DNA from 2 places in the Arthrobacter ginkgonis genome. Region 1 is predicted to be linked to the other one. Evidence: riboswitches for the same ligand, from Rfam matches in the RefSeq annotation. Region 1 holds a riboswitch; the other holds the start of a gene.

What was found. Region 1 has a riboswitch for S-adenosylmethionine ahead of ABD912_RS06465 (methylenetetrahydrofolate reductase). Riboswitches for the same ligand answer to the same signal wherever they lie in the genome.
Region 2: it holds a riboswitch for S-adenosylmethionine, as region 1 does, so the genes downstream of both, ABD912_RS04455 (ABC transporter substrate-binding protein) here and ABD912_RS06465 (methylenetetrahydrofolate reductase) in region 1, are expected to answer to the same signal.

Annotation. Positions count from the first base shown of each region.
Region 1 is NZ_BAABEO010000008.1:839,604-848,516, forward strand. Features, by position in the region: gene metE (5-methyltetrahydropteroyltriglutamate--homocysteine S-methyltransferase) at 1-2,116, opposite strand, end outside; gene ABD912_RS06465 (methylenetetrahydrofolate reductase) at 2,127-3,083, opposite strand; SAM riboswitch class I at 3,195-3,303, opposite strand; gene ABD912_RS06470 (ABC transporter substrate-binding protein) at 3,662-4,627, opposite strand; gene ABD912_RS06475 (LLM class flavin-dependent oxidoreductase) at 4,684-5,790, opposite strand; gene ABD912_RS06480 (ABC transporter substrate-binding protein) at 5,800-6,786, opposite strand; gene ABD912_RS06485 (amino acid ABC transporter ATP-binding protein) at 6,855-7,652, opposite strand; gene ABD912_RS06490 (amino acid ABC transporter permease) at 7,649-8,716, opposite strand.
Region 2 is NZ_BAABEO010000008.1:421,365-430,277, reverse strand. Features, by position in the region: gene ABD912_RS04465 (flagellar biosynthesis protein FlhA) at 1-1,458, shown strand, start outside; gene ABD912_RS04460 (hypothetical protein) at 1,514-2,320, shown strand; SAM riboswitch class I at 2,515-2,605, shown strand; gene ABD912_RS04455 (ABC transporter substrate-binding protein) at 2,703-4,364, shown strand; gene ABD912_RS04450 (ABC transporter permease) at 4,370-5,329, shown strand; gene ABD912_RS04445 (ABC transporter permease) at 5,349-6,263, shown strand; gene ABD912_RS04440 (ABC transporter ATP-binding protein) at 6,289-7,971, shown strand; gene ABD912_RS04435 (acyl-CoA dehydrogenase family protein) at 8,002-8,913, shown strand, end outside.

The DNA of each region.
Region 1 (8,913 bases):
GCCGGAAGGAGGCCACCGACCAGTCCAGGTAGGCGGGCTGGTCCCCGGCGCGCAGCGGCAGCAGTTCGCGCAGGGCCGGCTCGTCGACCTGCACGATCCCGATGCCGGCGGCCTCGAGGTCGGCGATCTCGTCGCGCAGGGCCAGCGCGACCTGGTTGGCGGTCTCCCCCAGCGGCTGGTCGTCGCGGACGAAGGACCAGGCGAGGATGGTGACCGGGCCGGTGAGCATGCCCTTGAGCGGCTTCTCGGTGAGGGACTGCGCGAAGGTGATCCACGGGACCGTGAAGGCCTTCGGGCGGGACACGTCGCCCCAGAGGATGGAGGGGCGGGTGGCGCGGGAGCCGTAGGACTGGACCCAGCCGTTGCGGGTCTCGGCGAAGCCGTCGAAGTTCTCCGCGAAGTACTGGACCATGTCGTTGCGCTCGGCCTCGCCGTGGACCAGCACGTCCAGGCCCAGGTCCTCCTGCAGGCGGACCACGCGGGTGATCTCCTCCTTCAGGAAGGACTCGTAGGCCTCCGGGGTGCTCTTGCCGGCGGCCGCCGCGGCGCGGGCCTTGCGGACCTCGCCGGTCTGCGGGAAGGAACCGATCGTGGTGGTCGGCAGCAGCGGCAGGGCGAGCGCCTTCTCCTGCGCGGCGGAGCGGACCTCCGCGGCGGAGCGGGAGAAGTCGGCCGGGGCCAGGGCGGCGGTGCGCGTCCGGACGGCCTGCTGGGTGGTTCCGGCGAAGCGTTCGCGGCGGGAAATGGCCTCGGCGGCGGCGGACAGCTCGGCGGCGACCCCGGCGCGGTCCGCGAGGCCGCGGGCGAGCACGGAGACCTCGGCGACCTTCTGGTCGGCGAAGGCCAGCCATTCGGGCAGGTGGGCCGGCAGGTCCGTCTCGGCGGCGACGTCGTGCGGGACGTGCAGCAGCGAGGTGGCGGTGGCCGCGACCAACTCGGCCGTCGGGTCCCCCGCGCGCAGGTCGGCGCGGAGGGACTCGAGCGCGTCCAGGGAGGCGGAGAGGTCGTTGCGCCAGATGTTGCGGGCGTTGACGACGCCGGCGACGAAGCGCACGCCGGTCTTCGCGATCGCGGCCAGGGCCGGGGCGAGCGGGCGGCGGCCGCGGACCAGATCGGCGTGGACGGCCTCGATGCCGGTGGAGGCCAGCGTCTGCAGGGCCTCGCCGGGGGCCTGAAGCGATCCGGCGGTGCCATAGCCGGTGGTGACCAGCAGCGCGGGGCGGGTGCCGGCGGCGGCCGGGGTCCCGGCGTCGTTCGCGGAGACGACCGGGGCGTTGGCCAGTTCGAGGTAAACGCGCTCGGCGACGCCGCCCGGGGCGATCAGCGCGGCCCCGCGGTCGGTCGCCAGCGCGGGCTCGTCGAGCTGGACCCACTCGGCGCCGGCCGCGGCGAGCTGGGCGAGGATGCCCTGGTAGGCGGCCACGGCGTCGTCGATGCGGGAGAGCGGGTCGAAGCCTTCCGGCGCGCCGTCCTCCGGCTTGGCCAGCAGCAGGTAGGTGATCGGGCCCACGAGGACCGGGCGCAGCGTGGAGCCGGCGGCGCGGTGGCGGCGGACGATGCCGGCCAGGCGGTGCGCGACGGCCCGCAGCGGGGTGTCCGGGCCGATCTCCGGGACCAGGTAGTGGTAGTTGGTGTCGAACCACTTGGTCAGCTCCAGCGGCGGGCGCTGCCCGTCGCCGCGGGCCAGCGTGAAGTAGCCGGCCAGGTCCACGGCCCCGTCCTCGACGGCGAGGTCGGCGAAGCGGGCCGGGAGCGCGCCGAGGGCGGCGGTGGCATCAAGCACCTGGTCGTAGAGGGCGAAGTCGGCCGGGATCGAGGAGTCGGCGCGGTTCAGGCCCAGCTGCTCCAGGCGGGCGACGGTCGCGTCCTGCAGGGTTGCGGCGACGCTTTCCAGGCCGTCCTCGTCGAGGGTGCCGGCCCAGTGGGATTCCACGGCCCGCTTGAGTTCGCGGTTCGGGCCCAGGCGGGGGTAGCCGAGGATGGTGGCGGCGGGGAAGGTGTTGGCGGTGGTCACGGTGTGCTCCTGCTTCTCGGTGTGCTGGGGGTTCTCAGCGGGGTGGGGGTTGTTTTGGTGGTTCGGGTGGTCTTGGTGGTTGTCGGGGCCGGCGGTGCTCATACGGCGGCACTCATCGGGCGGCACTGAGCGGTCTGTCGGCCGGCTGGAGGTCCAGCTGGCCGGTGTCCAGCGGCACCGCGCGGGTGCCGGGCAGGCCCACGGCTTCGATCACGTCGAGCGAGCCGCGGTGGTCGTTGAAGGTGTACAGGTGCAGGCCCGGCGCCCCGGCGGCCAGGGCGGCGCGCCCCAGGCCGGCCGCGTGGTCCACGCCGATGCGGTGGCGTTCGGCGTCGCTGGAGGCCGTTTCCAGGCGGTGCAGCAGCTCGCGCTCGGCCGGAAGCCCGGTGAGGACGGAGAGCCGGCGCAGCCGTGCCACGCTGGAGACCGGGATGATGCCCGGGATGATCGGGATCGTGACTCCGGCCTTGCGGGCCGCCTCGACCAGCCGCTCGTAGTCGCCGGCCTGGAAGTAGACCTGGGTGATCGCGAAGTTCGCGCCGGAACGCTCCTTGGAGAGCAGCACCTCGACGTCGTGCTGGAAGCTCGGCGATTCCGGGTGGCGGTGCGCGTAGGCCGCGACGCCGACCGCCAGCCGTCCGCCGGCCAGCGCTGCGCTGTGCCGCCGCTCCACGTCGCGGATCAGCTCCACGAGGTAGCGGGCGAACGGCAGTTCGCCACGGAACGCCTCCGGATCCTGGGGCAGGTCACCGCGCAGGGCCAGCACCCCGCGCACGCCCAGGGACAGGAAGTAGCGGACCAGCAGGTCCAGGCTTTCGCGGGTCTCCCCCACGCAGCACAGATGGGCCAGCGGGCGCAACCTGGTGTTCTCGGTCAGGTGCCGGATCAGTTCCACGGAGGCCCTCCGGCGCTCCGGGGTGCCGTTGTAGGTGACGGACACGTAGTCGGGCCGGGAGGCCTCCAGCGCGGCCACGGTTTCCAGCACCGAGTCGCTGGCGTCACGGTGCACCGGCGGATACAACTCGTAGGACAACGACGGCGGTGCCGCCGTGGTGGGGGGTGGTGCCATGACTCTCCTCGTCGGTTTGAACGAGGGAGCGCATCGGCTAGCAAGCCCGGAAAATCAGCCGAAATCCCGAGCCGCGGCACGCCGAGGCCTCGAGGTGGTTTCGCTGATGCGTCTCCATCGCTTCTGGCGGTAGCACCGTTCCGAAGGACCCGCGAGGGGTGCCATCGGATGGTTGCTGCGGCGTCATCGATCCAGATCTCTCGGCCGCTCTTGATGGTTTGGTTCGACTATCTAAAACCGGAATCGGTGCCCCGTGCAAGCGCTCCGCGCCGAAACTGTCATGGAGCCTTTTATGACGAAACATGACGCCGAAAACGCCGCGCGGCGCGCTCCCAGCCCCGGTTCGGGAGCCGAAAACGCGCCGTGCGGCGTCTCGGGACGACATGTTTCGCGTCTGCCCCTTATTGCGTTTGGCCAAAGGACCGTGTGCCCCTTCTGCGTTTCACCAAAGGACGATGTCGGGTTTGGCGCCCAAACCCGACATCGTCCTTTGGTGAAACGCGTACCGGGAGCAGGAAGCCTTGGCGAAACCGGATCGTCCCGGCCAGGACCAGCCCCCGGCCCCTTCTCGGGGAGGGCTAGTCGCCCAGCCCCGGGGGGTTCAGCTCGGACTCGGCGATCCCTTCGTCGGCCAGGCCCCAGCGCTCGAGGACGCTGGCGTAGGTGCCGTTTTCGATGAGGTGGTTGATGCCGGCCTGTGCGGCTTCGGCCAGGCCGGAGCCCTTCTTCACCGTCACGGCGATGTTGGCCTTCTCCGGCCACCCGCCGGCGATGAGGCCCACCTGCTTGCTCTTGCCGTCCTGCGCGGCCTTGTACGCGGAGGTCGCGTTCGGCCCGAAGGTCGCGTCGGCCCGTCCGGACTGCAGCGCCAGCGAGGAGGCGGAGTCGTCGTCGTAGTACTGGAACTCGATCGGCTTCAGGCCGTTCTTCTTGTTCTCCGCGTCCCAGTCCAGCAGGATCTTCTCCTGGTTGGTCCCGGAGCCGACGATGATGCGCAGCCCGGCGACGTCCTCCGCCTTCTCCAGGCCGGTGATCGCCGAATCGCTCTTGACGTAGAAGCCCAGCTTGTCTTCGCGGTAGCTGGCGAAGTCGAACTTGTCCTTGCGTTCCTTGGTCACGGTGACGTTGGACAGGACGGCCTCATACTTGCCGGACTCCACGCCCAGCGGCCAGTCGGCCCACGCGACGTCGACGATCTCTGCCTCCAGGCCCAGCGAGTCGGCGAGCGCATGGGCGATGTCGACCTCGTTGCCCACGGGCGTCTTGTTGTCCGTGGCGTACACGGCCAACGGGGCGGCCCACGGGCTCACCGCGACGGTCAGCTTCCCGTCCGCGGACACCGATTCCGGGACCAGCGCCGCGGCCTCGGCCGACTTGTCCGAGGCGTAGCGCTGCTGGTCCGGGGAGAGGTCGAAGGCCTTGACATCCGACGCCGGGTTGGTGGCGGCGGAGGCTCCGGGGTCGGCGCAGCCGGCGAGGACGGCGGTCCCCAGGACGGAGACCAGCACGGCGGCGGGCAGGGCGGAACGGAGAGGGGATGTCATGGGGATGCCTTTCGATGGGGTGGCAGGTGGTGGGTGGTGCGGGCAGGCAAGCGGGGCTAGCGGGTGGCGGCCAGGGCGGCGGGCACCCCGTGGACTCGGGCGGCGAAGGGGTCCTCCGCCTCCCACAGGGTGGTCGGTGCCGCGGCCCGGACCGCCGGGATGACCTCGGCGGCGAAGCGTTCGAGGACCTCCAGCTGCTGGCCGAACGGCAGCGTGGTGGGCAGCGAGATCGCCTGGAGCGCGTGCCCGTACAGCGCGTGGTACTCCAGGATCTTCGCGGCCACGTCCTCCGGGCTGCCGACCAGGGACGGTCCCTCGGCGACGGCATGGTCGATGCTGCGGAACGGGGAGTTGTTGCCGGGCACGTCGCGGCCGGCGGTCAGGGCCTCGTAGACGGGGCCGAACTGCCGCTTGGCCTCGGCCGTGGTGTCCGCGAGGAAGATGCCGCCCGCCCCGGCGCCGGAAGCGATGTACCGGTGGGCGGGGTCGTGGCCGGCGGCGTCGTACCGTTCGGCGTAGTGGTCGATCAGCACCTTGTAGTTCTCGCGGGGCTGGATGGCGTTGGCGGTGAACAGCGGATCGCCCCAGTCGCCGGCCAGCGCCGCGGAGGCCAGGGAGGTCGCCGAGCCGTGCCACACGCGCGGCGCGCCCGCGTACGGCCGCGGCGTCGTCGTCGTCGGCTCCACCAGTGCCGGCCGGAACCGGCCCTCCCAGGTGACGCCCTCCTCCCGCCACAGCCGGCGCAGCAGCGCGTACTTCTCCGCCAGCAGGTCCCACTGGTCGGCCAGGTCCAACCCGAACAGGGGGTACTGCAGCACCTCGTTGCCCTTGCCGATGCCCAGTTCCAGCCGGCCGCGCGAGAGCTGGTCGATGGTCGCGTAGTCCTCGGCGACGCGTACCGGGTCCAGGACGGAGAGGACCGTGACCCCGGTGTGCAGGCGGATGGTGCTGGTGGTCGCGGCGATGGCGGCCAGGACCGTGGTCGGCGAGGAGGAGATGAACTCCCCGGCGTGCCGCTCCCCGATGGAGAAGGAGTCGTATCCGAGCTCCTCCGCCCGGCGCGCGGTCTCCAGGACCTGCTCCAGGCGTTCGGCGGTGGAGACGCCCTCCCCCGTCACCGGGTTGTTCAGGTGCGGGATGATGTCCAGGACCTGGAACTTCACGTCCGGCCCCTACTTGCCGAAGTTCTCGGCGTTGACCACGGAGGACTCCGGGATGGCCTCCTCGGCCAGGCCCCAGCGCTCAAGGACCTGCTCGTAGGAGCCGTCCTCGATCGCGGAGTTGACGGCGGCCGCGATCGGTTCGGCCAGCCCGTTGCCGCGCAGCGTGGTGGCGGCGACCAGGGTTTCGGACGGCCAGCCGGCGTTGACCTTGCCGACGATCTTCAGGTCGTCGCGGGTGTTCTCGCGGTAGGTCGCGCTCGGGTACGGGGAAAGGTTCAGGTCCAGCCGGCCGGAGGACAGCGCCAGGATGGTGTCTGCGTCGGTGCCGTAGTACTGCAGCTCGGCCGGGGCCTTGCCCGCGTCCTCGAGTTCCTTGTTCCAGGCCAGGAGGATCTTTTCCTGATTGGTTCCGGACCCCACGGCGACCTTCTTGCCGGAGATGTCGGCGGAGCCGTTGACGGTGATGTCCGAATCGGTGCGGGCCTCGAAGGCCATGAACGCGGCGCGGTAGGGGGCGAAGTCGAAGAGCTTCACACGCTCGCCGTTGATGCCGACATTGGAGATCACGGCCTCGAAGTCTCCGGACTGCGTCTTCAGCGGCCAGTTCTCCCAGGACGTGACCTGCAGGTCCAGTTCCAGTCCCAGCTTGTCGGCGACCAGCTGGGCGACGTCCGCCTCGTTGCCGACCACGGTCTTGTCATCCGTGGCGTAGACGGCCAGCGGGGCGGCGAACGGGCTGAGGGCAACGGTCAGCTTCCCGTCCGCGGCGATGTCCGCGGGCACCTGCGCCGCGATCTCGGCCACCTTCTCTGCCCGGACGCGGTCCTGCTCCGGCGAGAGGTTGTAGGTGACGCCGTTCTCCGCCGCGACGGCGCTGGCGGGGGCGGCGGATCCCGACGCCGCGGAGCCGGGGTCGGCGCAGGCGGACAGGGCCAGCACGGCGACGGCGGTGACGGCCGCGAAGGCGGGGAAGCGGCAGGTGCGGGTGGTGGACATGGTGGTGCTCCTTGGTGGTTCCGGTGCGGGTGAAAACAGTGACCTGAAAGTGGTCAGATGAAGGGGGTCTAGAGGTTGAAGGCCGGTTCGATGACCTTGGACAGGAAGGTCCGGGTGCGCTCGTGCCGCGGGTCGCCGAAGATCTGCGTGGGCGTTCCCTGCTCGACGACGCGACCCTCGTCCATGAAGACGACGCGGTCGGCGACGTCGCGGGCGAAACCCATCTCGTGGGTGACGATGACCAGGGTGGTTCCGGAGGAGGCGAGCGCGCGGATCACGTCGAGGACCTCCCCGACGAGTTCGGGGTCCAGCGCCGACGTCGGCTCGTCGAACAGGACCACCTTCGGGTCCAGCGCCAGCGCGCGGGCGATGGCGACGCGCTGCTGCTGGCCGCCGGAGAGCTGGCGGGGGTAGGCGTCCGCCCGGTCCTCGAGGCCGACGCGGCGCAGCAGCTCCAGGCCGCGCTCGCGCGCCTGCGCCTTGTCCTTCTTCTGCGCGTACACGGGTGCCTCGACGATGTTCTCCAGCGCCGTCAGGTGCGGGAACAGGTTGAAGTTCTGGAACACCATGCCGATGTGGGTGCGCTGGCGCAGGATCTCGTGCTCGCGCAGCTCGTGGAGCCTGCCGCCGCGGACCGCGTAGCCGACCAGTTCCCCGTCCACGGCGATGGTCCCGCCGTCGACCTTTTCCAGGTGGTTGATGGTGCGCAGCAGCGTGGACTTCCCCGAACCGGAGGGGCCGAGGATGGCCACGACCTCCCCGGGTTCGACCGTCAGGTCGATGCCCTTGAGGACCTCGGTGCCGCCGAAGGACTTGCGGACGTCGCGGAGCTGGATCAGGCCCTTGGTGGCCGGTGCGGCGGTCATCGGGTGGCTCCCGTCGTGGGGGTCTTGGCATGGGTGGAGAGGAACGCGCGGAACCGCTGGAACGGCGTCGGCGGCAGGGTGCGCACGGCACCCTTCGTGTAGTGGCGTTCGATGTAGTACTGCAGGACGCTCAGGACGGACGTGATCACGATGTACCAGAGCGTGGCCACCAGAAGCAGCGGCAGCACCTGCTGGGTGCGGTTGTAGATGACCTGCACCGTGTAGAACAGCTCAGAGTAGGCCAGGACGTAGACGATCGAGGTGCCCTTCACCAGGCCGATGACCTCGTTGAACGCGGTCGGCAGGATGGCCCGCATCGCCTGCGGCAGGACGATCCGGGTGGAGCGCCGCCACGCCGGGATGCCGAGCGCGGAGGCCGCCTCCAGCTGGCCCTGGTCCACGGAGAGGATGCCGCCGCGGATGATCTCCGCCGAGTAGGCGGCCTGGTTCAGCGTCAGGCCCAGCACCGCCGCCGCGAACTGGCTGATCAGCGTGGTGGTTTGCACCTCGAAGAAGCGCACGTCGGTGAACGGGATGCCGAGGGACACCTTCTCGTACAGGTATCCGAGGTTGTACCAGAGCAGCAGCTGGACCAGCAGCGGCGTGGAGCGGAAGATCCAGGAGAACGTCCAGGACACCCCGACCAGCAGCGGCGAGGAGGACAGCCGCATGAGCGCCAGCAGGAAGCCGAGCACGAATCCCAGGGTCCCGGAGATGAACGTCAGTTTCAGCGTTTCGGCGAGGCCGCGCAGGATCGATTCGGCGGTGAACCACTGGGCCACCACGTCCCACTCCCAGCGGGGGTTGGTGAGCAAGGACCACAGGACGGCCGCCACTGCCGCGGCGACCACGACGGTCCCGACCCAGCGCCAGGGGTGGCGGGCGCCAACCACCGGATACCCGGAGTAGTCCTGTCCCTGGCCCGACCCGCCGGAGCCGGCACCTCCGGAGCCGGAGCGGCCGGGCTCCGGGGCCACCTGCGTCGAGGTGGGCGTGGGGACGGGCGCGTCCACCGCGCCGTCCCTCTGCTGCGGGGTTTCGATCCCCCGTGCCGTAGCACTCATCGTTTGGTTCCTTCCCTACCTGCGGCAGGCCGCCTGACGGATCGGCCGTTTCCGGGAGGTCTTGCCCCGGACCGTCGGCGCAACGCTAGGAACCGAGCCCCTGACGCGTCCACTTGCCGCGACGCACCGGGTCACGCAGCCCCGGCGGCTTCACGCGGCGCCTCGGAAGCGGGGCAGGTGGAGCCGCCCGGGGGGCG
Region 2 (8,913 bases), 420 kb from region 1:
ATCGTGAACCTGGTCGGCGGCGTGGCGATCGGCATGATCCAGAACGGGCTGGCGATCGGCGAGGCGCTGAACACCTACGCGCTGCTGACCATCGGCGACGGGCTGGTCACGCAGATTCCGGCCCTGCTGATGGCGGTGGCCACCGGCATGATCGTCACCCGCTCCGCGGCGGAGGAGGACATGGCCTCCTCCGCTTCCCGGCAGCTGACCCAGTCCAGCCGGGCGCTCTACATCGCGGCCGCCGGCGCCGCGGTCATGGGGATGATCCCGGGCATGCCGATCCTGGTGTTCCTCGGGGCCGCCGTGCTGCTGGTGGTGATGGCGCGCTCGGTCACCAAACGCGACGCTGCGGAGGCCCTCAGCGCCCAAACCGCGGCGGCCGAGGTCGCCGCCGCCCCCGCCCAGGACCCGGCCCGCGAACTCATGGAACAGATGCGCGTGCCGGCGCTGGAGGTGCTGCTGGCCACCGACCTGGTGGGCCTGGTCACCGGTGCCAGCGACGACCTGCTGGGCCGGGTGAAGTCGCTGCGCCGGAAGATGGCGCTGGAGATCGGCATGGTGATCCCGCCGGTGCGCACCCGCGACAGCGTGGAGCTGCCCCCGGGAACCTACTCGATCCGGGTGGCCGGCGTGGAGGCCGCCTCCGGCACGCTGCCGGCGGGCATGCTGCTGGCCCTGGGCGGCAACCTGGGCAACCTGCCCGGCACCGCCACAGTGGACCCGGTGTTCGGCCTGGACGGCAAGTGGGTGCCCACCGAGCTGCGCTACAGCGCCGAACTGGCCGGCTGCACGGTGATCGACCGGGTGTCGGTGCTGATGACGCACCTGTCCGACGTCGTCTCCCGCAACGCCGCGCGGCTGCTCTCCCGCGAGGACGTGCGCGCGCTCAACGAGGCGCTGAAGGAGGAGAGCCCGTCCGCGGTGGAGGAGCTGGTCCCGAACCTGCTCACCCTGGCCGAGGTCCAGCGGGTGCTCCAGGGCCTGCTCGCCGAGCAGGTCCCCATCAACGACCTCGCCCGCATCTACGAGGCGCTCACCCTGCGCGCCCGCGCCTCCACCGACCCGGAGCCGCTGGTGGAGTCCGCCCGCGCCGGGCTGGGCCCGGCGGTCGTGGCACCCTACGTGCGCGAGGGCGTGCTGACGGTCATCACGTTCGAGCCGCGGGCCGAACAGCTCATGCTGGAGGGGTTGCGCCCGGCCGACGCGGGCACCCAGATCCTGCTGGAGCCGCAGCGGCTGGACGCGCTGACCCAGTCGCTGCGGGTGGCCCTGGACCGCGCCGCGGCGGCGGACCGGCGGCCCGTGCTGGTGTGCGCGCCGGCGCTGCGCCCGGCGGTGCGCCGGCTGGTGCTGCCGCACGCCGATCTGCCCGTGCTCAACTACCAGGAAGCGACGGCCGCGGCCGCGCGCATCGACACCGTGGGGGTGGTGAACCTTGCAGACGCCATCAAGGTTTAGGGACAAGACGCTGGAGGGCGCCCGGAGGGCGGCGGCCGCGGCGCTGGGACCGGACATGCGCATCGTCTCGGCGGAGCGGATCACCCGCGGCGGACTCGGCGGGTTCTTCGCCAGCCGCTATTTCGAGGTCACCGCCGTGCCCGGCCCGGCGTCCTCGGCGGTCCTCGCGTCCCCGGTGGCCGGGGACCCTGCGGCGGATGTCCGGCTGCCTGGCCACATGCGCCCCGGTGGCCCGGTCAGCCCCGGCGCCCTGGCGGCCCTGCTGGACGCGGCCGACGCCGGGGACGGCGCGGTTTCCGGCGTCGTGCCGGATGGGGCGCCGGGCGGTGTGGCCGCCCCGCCGGTGTCTACCGTGGCCCCGGAGTTCGACCGCCTGCTGGCGGGCCTGGAGCGGGAAGTGGGCGGGTCCAAGCTGCCCGGCCCGGGGCAGATCCTGCTGCTGGCCGGCGTTCGCGATGATGCCTTGCGCGGGGCCAAGCTGCTGTCCAGGGCCACGGCGCTGGAGGGCGTGTGCACCTACGGGGTGCTGCGCACGGAGAACCTGCCGCGCTGGGGCGGAGAAGCGGCCAGCCTGCGCGCGCCGGGTCCCCTGGTGGTGGCGCTGGGGCTGGGCAGCCGCTGGGACGCGCTCGCTCAAAGCATGGTGGGCCGGGTGCCGGCGGATGCCATCTGGGCCGTGGTGGACGCCGGGCGCAAGCCGGAGGACACCCGGGCCTGGGTCGAGGGCCTGTGCGGGGCCGGACCGGTCGGCGGCATCGTGGTGGTGGGGGAGAAGGGCACGGCCACCCCGCACACCCCCGCCGAACTGGGCCTGCCGATCCTGCTGGCCGGCAACGGGGAACTCGCCCCCGGCCGGGACTAGGGCATTTAGGGGACCGAGGGCAAACGCGCTGCAGCGTGCGCGTCACAAGGCGTCCTATGACGCGTTTATGAACAATTGCGATGGCTCGCGGCCGGCATGTGTCCATTTGTTTCGCGGAAGCGGCCCCGCGCTTGGCCGCGTCGAAGATCCTGCAACAGACTTACTGGCGTCCGGAAGATTCCCGGGCCACCCACACACCATCCAGAGCGGCTGAGAGACCTGGCTCGATGACGTCGCAGCAACCACCCTTCGGGGAAGCGGTGCTAACGCCAGGACCGATGGAGATTGCCAAGCTCCCATGTCCCCGCCGGCCGGCCACGTGCCCGGCCGCGGTTCCCTGACGTGTCTTGGCGTTCCTCGGTCACGACCGAGAGGATCCGCCATGGAACCCACACAGCGCACACAGAACCGCCCGTCCCGGAAGGCGGAACGTAGCGTCCGCCTGCTCGCCCTGCTTGGGGTCGCTTCCCTCGCCCTGGCCGGCTGCTCCACCGGCACGGCCGGCCCCGCGGCCTCCGGAAGCGCGCCCGCCGGAGAGCCGGTCCAGGGCGGGACGTTCGTCTTCGCCGAGGTCACTCCCATCAACACCTGGCAGACCCAGGCGGCCCGCTTCTACGAGAAGGCCAACGTGCTCAACAGCGTGCTGGACCGGCTGACCTACTACGACGCGGAGCGCGGCGAACTGGTCGGATGGATCGCCAGCAAGTTCACCGCCAACGAGGCGCAGACCGAATTCACCTTCACCATCCGCGACGGGGTGACCTTCAGCGACGGGACGCCGCTGGACGCCGCGGCCGTCAAGGCCAACCTTGACGCGCTGGGCAACGGCATCGAGTCCGCCCAAATCCAGCCGAACGTGGACTTCTCCGCCTACAAGTCCTCCAAGGTGGTCGGCGACAACCAGGTCAAGGTGACGCTGGAGAGCCCGGACGCCAACTTCCTGCGCGCCACCTCGTCCGTCACCGCCGGCCTCGTTTCCCCGGCGACCCTCGAACTGGACAACGCCGGCCAGTCGGCGATCTCCAAGATCGTGGGCTCCGGTCCGTTCGTCTTCGAGTCCGAGAAGAAGGACGAGGAGGTCACCTTCGCGAAGCGGGCCGACTACGCCTGGGCCCCGGAGACCGCCGACAACCAGGGCGCTCCCTACCTGGACAAGCTCGTCGTGAAATACCTCCCGGAGGTCGCCCACCGCGCCGGAGCCATCCAGTCCGGCCAGGTGGACCTGGTCCGCGGGCTCCAGCCGGCCGATGAAGCGGCCGTCGAAGGCAGCGGGGACCAGGTGCTGCCCGCCAAGGGCATCGACCTCACCGCCAACATGGCAGCCGTGCGCATCGGCAGCGGCAAGCTGGAGGACGCCAAGGTGCGCCAGGCCCTGCAGTCCGGCATCGACCGCCAGTCCATCAAGGACACCGTGCTCTCCGACAGCTACACCATGGCCGGCTCGGTGCTGAACCACGCGGCTGTTGGCTTCGTCGACCTGTCCGAGGAGCTCGCCTACGATCCGGAGCGGTCCAAGCAGCTGCTGGACGAGGCAGGCTGGACCGCGGGCGCCGACGGCGTCCGCGAGAAGGACGGGAAGAAGCTCGAGGTCACGGTGACCTCGTCCAACAACTCCGTGGTGATCAAGCCGGCCTTCGAGCTGATCGAGCAGCAGTGGCGCGAGATCGGCGTCAAGCTCGTCAACCGGGCCGCCGACAACACCTTCCTCGCCACCGCGATGATCGACCCCAACATCGAGTTCTTCGGCACGCGCCAGTTTGCCTACGGCGGCCTCGGCCCGGTCTTCGGCCCGGCGACCAACACCCAGACGCTGAACGCCGACACCGAGCTGAATGCCCTGTTCAAGAAGGAGCGCTCCGCCACCTCGGAGGAGGAGCACCTCGAACTCGTCGCCGAGGAGCAGCGCCAGCTCGTGGTCGACCAGGCCCTGTCGCTGGTGCTGTGGGACGAGGTCCAGGTCTACGGCGGCAACGCGGACGCCCACGTCGAGTTCACCTCGGGCACCGCGCCCATCTTCCAGGGCGCCTGGAAGACCGGGGAGTAACCCTCATGGCCGCCTACATCGCACGGCGCGTCGGGCAGGCGCTCCTGGTCGTCTGGCTCGCCTACACGCTGGTCTTCCTGGCCGTGCAGCTGCTGCCGAACGATCCGGTAACGATCTTCCTGTCCGCGGATGCGGCCGCAGACCCGGCGACGATCGCGGCGATGAAGGCGCAGTATGGCTACGACCAGCCCCTGATCGTGCAGTACCTGGCCCAGCTCGCCGGGCTGCCGCGCGGGGACGTCGGCTACTCGCTGGCATCGGGGCAGCCGGTGGCCGAGCGCATCGGCTCGGTCATCGGCTCCACCCTGGCCCTCGCGGCCAGCGCCTTCGTGGCCGCCGTGGTCCTGGCCGTGGCCCTGGCCGCGGCCGCGACCCTGGCCCGACAGGGCTGGCTGAAGCGCCTCATCCTCAACCTGCCGCCGCTGTTCGCCGCGGTGCCGGTGTTCTGGCTGGGCCTGGTTCTGCTGCAGGTGCTGTCCATCCAGCTGGGCGTCATGTCGCTCTTCCCGGACGGCTCGTTCGCCTCGCTGGCGGTTCCCGTCCTGGTGTTGGCGGTCCACGTCTCGGCCCCGATCGCCCAGGTGCTGCTCAAGAGCCTCGACCACGTGTACGCGCAGCCGTTCATCGACGTGCTGCGGGCCAAGGGCGCGTCGCCGGCCTGGATCTTCTACCGGCACGCGTTGAAGAACGCCGCGGCCCCGGCGATGACCATTAGCGGCATCACCGTTGGCACCCTGCTGGCCGGATCGGTCATCACCGAGACCGTGTTCGCGCGGTCGGGGCTCGGTCAGGTGGTGCTCCAGGCAGTCACTGCCCAGGACGTGCCGCTGGTCCAGGGCCTGGTCCTGCTGACCGCTACGGCGTTCGTCGCGGTCAACCTGATGGTCGACCTCGTCTACCCTCTGCTCGATCCGCGGATCCTGAAGAGCGGCATCCACGGCGCACCGCGCGCCCTGGCCGCCTGAAACCGAACGGAGCTGACCCATGAGCGTCATTCTCGACGAATCCGCGGCTCTGCCGACCGCCGCGCCGGCCGCCGCCACCCCCGCAGGGCAGGCCGGCGTTCCGGGCCTGGGGAGCCCGGGCAAGACCCGCGCGTCGATCCTGCGTTCCCCTTGGCTGTGGCTCACGGCGCTGCCGCTGCTGCTGGTCGTGGGTTGGGCCCTGCTGCCGGGGGCCTTCACCGGCTACGACCCGACGCTGGGCGTGCCCAGCGAGAAGTTCCAGGGGCCCAACGCCACCCATTGGTTCGGAACCGACCACCTGGGCCGCGACGTCTATGCCCGCGTCGTCCACGGGACCTCGCAGACCATGCTCACCGCCGGCCTCGCCGTCCTGATCGGGCTCGTGGCCGGCACGGGGCTGGGACTGCTGGCCGCCACCGCCGGGCGTGTGGCCGACGCGGCGACCATGCGGCTGGTGGACGTCCTGCTCGCGGTCCCCGGCTTCCTGGTCTCGCTGATCATCGTGACGGCCTTCGCGCCGGGGCCCATCTCGCTGGGCGTCGGCGTCGGAATCGCCTCGATCGCCTCGTTCGCCCGCGTGGTCCGGTCCGAGGTCCTGCGCGTACGGAGCCTGGACTACGTCGAGGCGGCCTTCCTCAACGGCGGAACCTACCTCTCGGTGGTCCGGAAGCACATCCTGCCCAACGCCTGCGGGCCGGTCCTGGCCCTTCTGGCCGTGGACCTGGGGGCCGCCATCCTGGCAATTTCCGGACTCGGCTTCCTCGGCTTCGGCTCCCCGCCGCCGACGCCGGAATGGGGGCTGCTCATCGCCGAAGGCCGGCAGTACCTCGCCACCGCCTGGTGGCTGACCAGCCTCCCCGGCCTGGTGATCGTCGCCGCCGTCGTGCTGCTGGCCGGGCTCGGCCGGCAACTCCAGAAACTCTTCCGCATCTAGCCTTCCGTTCCATCAGGAGCCCACCATGACCGCCACACCCGCCTCCGGCACCCCCTCCGGGGCCAGTGCCCTGCCCGCGGCCAGCGCCCTCCTCGAGGTGAAGGGCCTGACCATCCGCTACGGCCGGTCCGACGACGCCGTCGTCGCCGCCGACGCGCTGGACCTGACCCTCAAGCCCGGGGAGATCGTCGCCCTCGTGGGCGAATCCGGTTCCGGGAAGTCCACGCTGGCCAAGGCGATCATCGGCCTGCTGCCGGAGAGTGCGCAGATCCCTTCCGGCGCGATCCGCTTCGAGGGCAAGGACCTGCTGGCCCTCAGCGAAAGGCAGTACGAGCAGGTCCGCGGCCGCAGCATCGGCATGGTGCCGCAGGATCCCGGCGCCTCGCTGGACCCGGTGAAGACCATCGAGTCGCAGGTCGCCGAGACGTTCCGGCTGCACCCCGACGGGCGGCGGCGCTCCCGGGCCGAACTGCGCGAGGAAGTGGTCCGGCTGCTTGAACTCGTGGGCATCGACCGCCCCCGCGAGCGGCTGAAGCAGTACCCCCATGAACTCTCGGGCGGCTTGAAGCAGCGCGTCCTGATCGCCATCGCGTTCAGCCTCGGCCCGCGGCTGCTGATCGCCGACGAACCGACGTCCGCGCTGGACGTCACCGTGCAGCGTACGGTGCTGGAGGTGTTCGGGCGGCTGGCCCGGGACCACGGGACCGCGGTGGTCTTCGTGACGCACGATCTCGCCGTGGCCACCGATCTGGCCGACCGGATCGTGGTCATGCAGTCCGGGCGGATCCGCGAGGACCGGCCGGTCGCCGACATCCTCGCCGCGCCCGATCACCCCTACACCGTGGAACTGCTGGCCGAAGCCGCCCCGGCGGTCCCGGCCGCCCCGGCGCAGGACGCCGCCCCGGTGGCGGAGAACGCCCCGGTGCCCGCCATCGAGGCCGTCGGGCTGACCAAGGCCTTCGGCCGCGGCGCCGCGGAACACCTCGCCGTCGACGGGGTCTCCTTTGCGGTGCGCCCCGGAACCACCTTCGCGCTGGTGGGGGAGTCCGGCTCCGGGAAGTCCACCACGGCCCGGATGGTCATGCGGCTGCTTGACGCCGACGCCGGCCAGGTCCGCATCGCCGGCGAGGACGTCACCGCGGTGCGCGGCGCCGCCAAGCGCGAGCTGTGGCGGAGCCTGCAGCTGGTCTACCAGAACCCCGACTCCGCCCTGGATCCCCGGCTGGACATCACGGACATCGTCGCCGAACCGCTGGTGAACTACCGGATCGGTTCGCGAGCCGCCCGCCGCGCCCGCGTCGCCGAGCTGCTGGAGCAGGTCAACCTGCCCTCCCGGCTCGCCGGCCTGCGTCCCAGGGAACTGTCCGGGGGCCAGCGGCAGCGCGTCGCGATCGCGCGCGCCCTCGCCCTCGGTGCACGGACCCTGGTCCTTGACGAGGCGCTCTCCGCCCTCGACGTGCTCACCCAAGCGCAGGTCCTCGAGCTGCTCGAGGACCTGCAGAGCCGGCTGGGCCTGTCCTACCTGTTCATCTCCCACGACCTGCACGTGGTGGAGCGCATCTCCCACGACGTCGGCGTCATGCGCCGGGGCAAGCTCGTGGAAACCGGACCCACCGACAGGGTGTTCGCGAACCCGCAAAGCGAGTACACCTCGCTGTTGCTCGAATCGAACCCCGGCCACCGACTGCGCGAACTCGCAGCCCGCTAGCCCCACCGACCAGCCCAGGAAAGGCAGGCCATGACCTCCACCCCCATTCGGGAACTCAGCGACGAGGCACGCTACGCCCGGCTCGCGGCCCGCTTCCGGCCCGTCTTCGGGCGCATCGCCGAAGGCGCGTTCGAGCGGGAGGCCAAGAGGATCCTGCCCTTCGAGCAGGTGGCCTGGCTCAAGGAGGCGGGCTTCACGGCGCTGCGGGTCCCCGCCGAACACGGCGGCGAGGCGGTGAGCCACGAGCACCTCTTCCGGCTGCTGGTCGAACTGGCCGAGGCCGACTCCAACGTCTCGCACCTGCTGCGCTCGCACTTCTCCTTCGTCGAGACCATCGCCCTGCAGCCGCGCGACTTCCGGGACCGCTGGTTCCCGCGCGTGCTGGGCGGCGAGATCTTCGGCAACGCCGCCACCGAGCGCTCCGGCAACGCGCTGGGTACCACCCGGACCAAGCTCAGCCTGGAGGGCGGCCGCTGGCTGCTGAAGGGCGAGAAGTTCTACACCACCGGCAGCATCTTCGCCGACTGGGTGGTGGTGATGGCCAGCACCGAGGGCGTCGAGGGCCGCCAGTACGCGCTGGTGCCCGTGGAGGACCCGGCCGTGACGATCGTCGACGACTGGGACGGCTTCGGCCAGCCGCTCACCGGAACCGGGACGGCGGTGTTCGACGACGTCGTGGTCGACGCGGCGGACATCATCCAGCGCAAGGTCTCCAGCACCCTGGAGCCCGCCTTCTTCCAGCTGGCGCTGCTCTCGGTCCTGGCGGGCATCGGACGCGCGGCGCTGCACGACGCCTCCACGCTGGTCCGGGACCGCACCCGCACCTTCAACACCGGGTCCGGGGCCCTGTTCCGCGACGATCCGCTGATTCAGGAGCGGGTCGGCCAGATCGCGGCCGGCGTCTACGCCGCCGAGGCCATCGTCGTGGCCGCGGCCCGCGAC